Linked DNA regions of Hymenobacter swuensis DY53. The protein of the gene in region 1 interacts with the protein of each later gene in a pairwise test. Links are inferred from orthologs where the notes say so. Each region holds a gene or a part of one and is shown on either strand. Other genes may lie near its edges.

The links.
Region 2: the proteins of HSW_RS20215 (region 1) and HSW_RS07950 interact in binary tests that used the Escherichia coli proteins (3 or more experiments, as listed by UniProt). The link is inferred for Hymenobacter swuensis DY53 from one-to-one orthologs.

What each region holds. Positions count from the first base shown.
Region 1 is NZ_CP007145.1:4,402,278-4,405,787, reverse strand. What follows is about bases 8-3,441. They hold HSW_RS20215 (2-oxoglutarate dehydrogenase E1 component), read left to right. Parts: upstream 8-391; coding sequence 392-3,241; downstream 3,242-3,441. Other genes in these bases: odhB (2-oxoglutarate dehydrogenase complex dihydrolipoyllysine-residue succinyltransferase), read left to right, coding at 3,370-3,441; HSW_RS20220 (SMP-30/gluconolactonase/LRE family protein), read left to right, coding at 8-100. Outside these bases: more of HSW_RS20220, read left to right, coding at 1-7; more of odhB, read left to right, coding at 3,442-3,510. UniProt on the Escherichia coli protein: E1 component of the 2-oxoglutarate dehydrogenase (OGDH) complex which catalyzes the decarboxylation of 2-oxoglutarate, the first step in the conversion of 2-oxoglutarate to succinyl-CoA and CO(2).
Region 2 is NZ_CP007145.1:1,509,411-1,512,429, forward strand. What follows is about bases 49-2,991. They hold HSW_RS07950 (ABC-F family ATP-binding cassette domain-containing protein), read left to right. Parts: upstream 49-536; coding sequence 537-2,447; downstream 2,448-2,991. Other genes in these bases: HSW_RS07945 (hypothetical protein), read right to left, coding at 49-414; katG (catalase/peroxidase HPI), read left to right, coding at 2,891-2,991. Also shown: more of HSW_RS07945, read right to left, coding at 1-48; more of katG, read left to right, coding at 2,992-3,019. UniProt on the Escherichia coli protein: Genetic data indicate it may be involved in ribosome assembly or function.

The sequences.
Region 1 (3,510 bases):
GTACGTGACCACCTCGGCCATCCACAAAACCGCCACCTGGAACAAGGGTATCGGCCAACAGGACCAACCCTACTACATCTTCAAGATGGCATTGAAGTAGCACCGCAAGCAGTAGCGCGAACTTTGTAGTTCGCGTCCCCGCGCCGTAGCAACGGTAGTCGTTCGGGGGCGCGAACTGCAAAGTTCGCGCTACTACTTCAGCGAAAGCCGTTCCAATTCAACGGGAGCGGCTTTTGTATTTATTTGATAGATTGGACATCGGTACCTGTGTAAGAAACGCAGGGAGAATTATCTAATTGACTAACAGGTTTATTTGTACATGCGCATATCAGTTTTTACTTCCTGATCAGGCTATTTACCTTTACCCCCTGACACCACCAGCTCCCACCGCATGGACGCCAACTCTTATATCGCCAACGCCCACGGCGACTACCTCGACAACCTGTACCAGTCTTATAAGGCCGACCCGCAGTCGGTGGATGCGAGCTGGCAGAAATTCTTTGAAGGCTTCGACTTCGCCCAGCAGTACCCCGAAGACGGGATGCCGCAGGCCGATGGCGAAGGCGTACTGACCACCTCGGCCAGCACCAACCAGGCCGGCGCCGTCCGGGCTGTGGATACGGTGGCGGCCGACAAGGAAACGCAGGTACGCAACCTCATTCACGCCTACCGCAGCCGCGGCCATTTGGTGGCCAAAACCAACCCGGTGCGCGAGCGGAAGGACCGTAAGGCCCGCCTCAACATTGCCGACTTCGGCCTGAGCGACGCCGACCTCGATACCAAATTCAAGAACGGCGAAGTGCTGGGCTTGGGCTCGGAAGCCACGCTGCGCGAGATTGTGGCCGCTTTGCAGAAGGTGTACACCCGCACCATCGGCTTCGAGTACATGTACATCCGCGACCCGCAGGTACTCGATTGGTTCCGCGAGAAGGTGGAGAAGGACTCGCTGAGCTTCAACCCTGGCGTGGAGTACAAGAAGCGCATCCTCAAGAAGCTAAACGAGGCCGTGGTGTTCGAGAACTTCCTGCACACGAAGTTCCTGGGCCAGAAGCGCTTCTCGCTGGAAGGCGGCGAAACCACCATCCCGGCCCTCGATGCTATTATTAACAAGGCCTCGGAGCTGGGCGTGCAGGAGGTGATGATTGGCATGGCCCACCGCGGCCGCCTGAACGTGCTGGCCAACATCATGGGCAAAACCTACGAGCAGATTTTCTCAGAATTCGAGGGAACGGCCGTACCGGACCTAACCATGGGCGACGGCGACGTGAAGTACCACATGGGCTATTCGTCGGAGGTGGAAACGGAAGGTGGTAAGAAAGTGAACCTGAAGCTGGCCCCCAACCCCTCCCACCTGGAGGCGGTGAACCCGGTGGTGGAAGGCTTCGTGCGCGCCAAGATTGAGCACCAGTACGGTGGCGACTACCACCAGATTCTGCCCATCCTAATTCACGGCGACGCGGCGCTGGCTGGCCAGGGCATCGGCTACGAGCTGACCCAGATGTCACTGCTGGAAGGCTACCGCACCGGCGGCACGCTGCACTTCGTGATTAACAACCAGGTGGGCTTCACCACCGATTTCGAGGACGCCCGCTCTTCAATTTACAGCACCGACCTCGCAAAGATCATCGACGCGCCGGTGCTGCACGTGAACGGCGACGACCCCGAGGCCGTGGTATTTGCCGTGCGTCTCGCCACCGAGTACCGTCAGCAGTTCCACGCCGATATCTTCATTGATATGGTGTGCTACCGCCGCCATGGCCACAACGAGTCGGACGAGCCCAAGTTCACCCAGCCCACGCTCTACAACCTCATCAGCAAGCACCAGAACCCCCGCGAGGTGTACAACGCCATGCTGGTACAGCGCGGCGACGTGGACGCGCAGTTGGCCCAGCAGATGGACAAGGAGTTCCGCGACACCCTGCAGGCCCGCCTGGATATGGTGAAGCAGAAGCCGCTGCCCTACAACTACCAGGCCCTCGAAAACGAGTGGCGCAGCCTGCGCCGCAGCAAGCCCGAGGACTTCGAGAAGTCGCCGGAAACCGGTATCAGCGAGGAAGTGGTGGCCAAAGTAGGCAAGGCTCTGACCACGCTGCCCGAAGGCTTCCGCCCCCTGAAGCAGATTGAAAAGCTGATGGAGGAGCGCAAGAAGATGTTCTTCGAGACGCGCATGCTGAACTGGGCCGCCGGCGAGCTGCTGGCCTACGGCTCCCTGCTCGATGAGAAGCACATTGTGCGCGTAAGCGGCCAGGACGTGCAGCGCGGCACGTTCTCGCACCGCCACGCCGTGTTGCACGACGCCGAAACCTCGGCCCCGTATAACTCGCTGAACTACATCGGCGAAGGCCAGGAGAAGCTGAGCATCTACAACTCGCTGCTGAGCGAATACGCGGTGCTGGGCTTTGAATTCGGCTACGCCATGGCCAACCCCACGGCCCTGGTAATCTGGGAAGCCCAGTTCGGCGACTTCGCCAACGGCGCCCAGACCATGATTGACCAGTTCATTGTGAGCAGTGAAAGCAAGTGGCAGCGCATGAACGGTGTGGTGCTGCAGCTGCCCCACGGCTACGAAGGCCAGGGCCCGGAGCACTCCAACGCCCGCCCCGAGCGGTTCCTGCAGCTGGCCGCCGAAAACAACATCATCGTGGCCAACATGACCACGCCGGCTAACTTCTTCCATGCGCTGCGCCGCCAGCTGACCTGGGAGTTCCGCAAGCCGCTGGTAGTGATGTCGCCGAAGTCGATGCTGCGCCACCCGCTGTGCGTGTCGCCGGTGGAGGAGTTCACCTCCGGCCACTTCCGCGAGGTGCTCGGCGACGTGTACGCCGACGCCAAGAAGGTGAAGCGCGTGCTGCTGTGCTCGGGTAAAGTGTACTTTGATTTGCTGGACGAGCAGCAGCAGTCGGGCCGCACCGACGTGGCCATTGTGCGCCTGGAGCAGCTGCATCCCTTCCCCAAAAAGCAGCTCGACGCCGAGCTGGCCAAGTACCCTAAAGCTAAGGTGTACTGGGTGCAGGAAGAGCCCGAGAACATGGGCTACTGGAACTACCTGCTGCGCTTCATGCGCCGCGAGCTGGAAGACGTGATTTCGCGCAAGCCCTCGGCCTCGCCGGCTACCGGCTACAACAAGGTGCACGTGAAGGAGCAGAAGGACCTCGTGGCCCGCGCCTTCGACAAGCCCAAGGAAGCCGTGGCCGACGATAACATCAAAGCCACCGCCGAAGTAGCCAAGAAGCAGGACTAGTCCTGGGTCATTCCGAGCAGCGCGAGGAATCTGAGTGAAAACGGACAACGGCTTCACCCAGATTCCTCTCGCGTCGGAATGACAACTTCCCCGACATTCCCCACCGAAACCCTTCAAAACTCCCACTTATGGGTCTGGAAATTAAAATCCCCGCCGTCGGCGAGTCCATCACCGAAGTAACCATTGCCAAGTGGCTGAAAGCCGACGGTGACACCGTGAAGCGCGACGAGATTCTGGCCGAGCTGGAATCCGACAAAGCCACGTTCGAA
Region 2 (3,019 bases), 2.9 Mb from region 1 along the record:
GGTATCGGTGATAGTGCTGTCCTTAAACGCGCGGATCTCAGTGAAAAAATCGACGTTTTCGTTTCTGTACAGACCAATAAAATCAATGTTTTTCCGGGGGTTGATGACGACCGCACTGGCCACAAACGTTGTGGCCTCATCACCGAACGGATACGTTTTCTCTTTGAATGTATAGACGCGTTTGATATCTCCGTCCACATAGCTGGATAGGATAGATTCTAGTTGTTGAGTGATATCACGGGGTAAATAGTCACTAACTGAATCCAATGGGCTGGCTAATGTATCGACGGCTTCACCAGACGTATACAATTCCCTGCTTGCGGGTAATCGAATAGCAGTTCTTTTGTACTTGCTGACCTCAGATTCGCAACTGCAAAATAGATACACGCTTAGGGCGAGTAGAATATACTTCATAGAAGGGCCTCGTGAATTAAGTGAGGTAATGAGGTAGTAAGTAGCGGGAAGGAGGTGAATGTAGAGTGCCGACCTCTGTGGGTAAACCCGTACCTTTGCGGCTTCAAGCCCCGCAAAGTAGGATGATTTCCATTACCGACCTCGACTTCCATTTCGGCTCCCGTACCCTCTACGACAAGGCCAGCCTCCACATCAAACCCAAGGATAAGATTGGCCTGATCGGGCTGAACGGCCGGGGCAAATCCACGCTGCTGCGCATTCTGGTAGGCGAATACAAGCCCGACGGCGGCAGTATCTCGATGAGCAAGGACGTGAGCCTAGGCTTCCTCAACCAGGATTTGCTGAGCTACGACTCCCACGAATCCATCCTGATTGTGGCCATGCAGGCCTTTGGTGAGGCGCTGGATATCCAGAAGAAGATTGACGAGGTGCTGCTGGAATTCGAAACCAACTACACCGACGATTTGGTGGAGAAGCTGGCCGATCTGCAGGAACGCTTCGAGGCGCTGGGCGGCTACACCATGCAGGCCCGCACCGAAGAGATTCTGGAGGGTCTGGGCTTTACCACCGAGGAGCTGCAGCGGCCCCTGAAGCTGTTTTCGGGCGGCTGGCGCATGCGCGTGATGCTGGCCAAAATCCTACTCCAGCAGCCTTCTCTGCTGCTACTCGATGAACCGACCAACCACCTGGACTTACCGAGTATCAAGTGGATTGAGAACTATCTGGCCGGCTACGAAGGCGCCGTTATCATCGTGAGCCACGACCGGGAATTCCTGGACCGTACCACCAACACCACCGTGGAAGTGACGGGCGGCAAGCTGGTACCCTACGCCGGCAACTACTCGTTCTACCTCGAAGAAAAAGAAGAGCGCAATGCCATTCAGAAGGGTGCGTTCGAGAACCAGCAGGCCCAGATCAAGCAGGCCGAGCGGTTTATTGAGCGGTTCAAGGCCAAGGCCAGCAAAGCCAAGCAGGCCCAGAGCCGCGTGAAAGCCCTGGATAAGTTGGAGCGCATTGAGGACGTGGCCGCCGACGACGCCAAGGTGAACATCAAGTTTAACTTCACCGTGACGCCCGGCCGCCATATCCTGCGTATGGAGCACGTAGGCAAGAAATACGGCGAGAAAATCATCTTCCGCGACACACACGTGCACATCGAGCGGGGCGACAAAATTGCCCTCATCGGGGCCAACGGCAAGGGCAAATCTACGCTGATGCGTCTGGTGGCCGGCTCCGAGGCGCCTACCAACGGCAACCACCAGCTGGGTCACAACGTCATCATGTCGTTCTACGCCCAGCACCAGCTGGAAAGCCTGCGCATCGAAAACGAGATTCTGCAGGAAATGGTGGAGGCCGGCTCGCGGCGCTCCGAGATGGAGCTTCGCTCTGTTTTGGGTTCGTTCCTGTTCACCGGCGACGAGGTGTACAAGAAAATTAAGGTGCTTTCGGGCGGCGAAAAAAGCCGCGTGGCCTTGGCCAAAACCCTGATTTCGGAAGCTAACTTTCTGCTGCTCGACGAACCGACCAACCACCTGGATATGCAGTCGGTGAACATCCTGATTCAGGCGCTCGACCAGTATCAGGGCACCTATATCGTGATTAGTCACGACCGGTTCTTCGTGGAGAACGTGGCCAACAAGATCTGGTACATTGAGGATTACCAGCTGAAGGAATACCCCGGCACCTACGCCGAGTATGAGCAATGGCAGGAGGACCGGGAAAAGGCCGCCAAGAAGGCCGGTCTGCCCTCGCCTTCGGCTCCCAAGCCGCTGCCCAAGGAAGAAAAGAAAGTGGAAGCCGCGCCCGCCAAAACGCCCTCACCCGACCAGAAAAAAGCCCTCAAAGAGCTGGCCGAGGTAGAAAAGAAGATTGACGAGCGGGAAAAGGAGCTGGCCCAATACGAGGCCCAGCTGGCCGACCCCCAGATTTACCAGAACGCCGCCCAGCTGAAGGATGCCACCCTCAAGTTCGAGCAGGTGAAGAAAGAGCTGGCCCAGCTCAACGACCGTTGGGAAATGCTGGCTGAAATGTAGCCTGCTGACTTTACCAGTTGAAACGCCCCGCCGGAAGCTACGAGCTTCCAGCGGGGCGTTTCGCGTTTTTCGGTCCCCGGTCCGGCGGCTGTTGAAGCTGTCGGGCCGTTCGTCGCGTGCTGACACCTGATCTACGACGGAACAGCATCAGCTGGCTTCAACCGGTCCGACAGCTTGCAGCTGCCGGGCCGGGCCCGCTACCAACTATATTTTGTCTTTCTAGATAAGAATGATTCTTATCTGGGTGTCGTTTGCTACTTTTGAGCTCGACAACAAACAGCCCTGGTTGGGGCTTGTAATGGAGTCGTATCAGTTGCCGTCAGCGTACGGAAAACTGGTCAGCAAGCGTCTTACTCAGCGTTACGTTCAAAACCATCCCAAACAACCTTATGGCGCACGAACAAAAGGGGCATGCCCCCGAAAACAACACCACAGAATACTTCATGAACGACACCTCCATAGCCAAGTGCCCGGTTATGGGAGGACAGTTGAAGCAGACGGCCGGTAGTGGCACCCGCAACCGCGACTGGTGGCCCAACCAGCTACGGCTCAATATTCTGCGGCAGCACTCC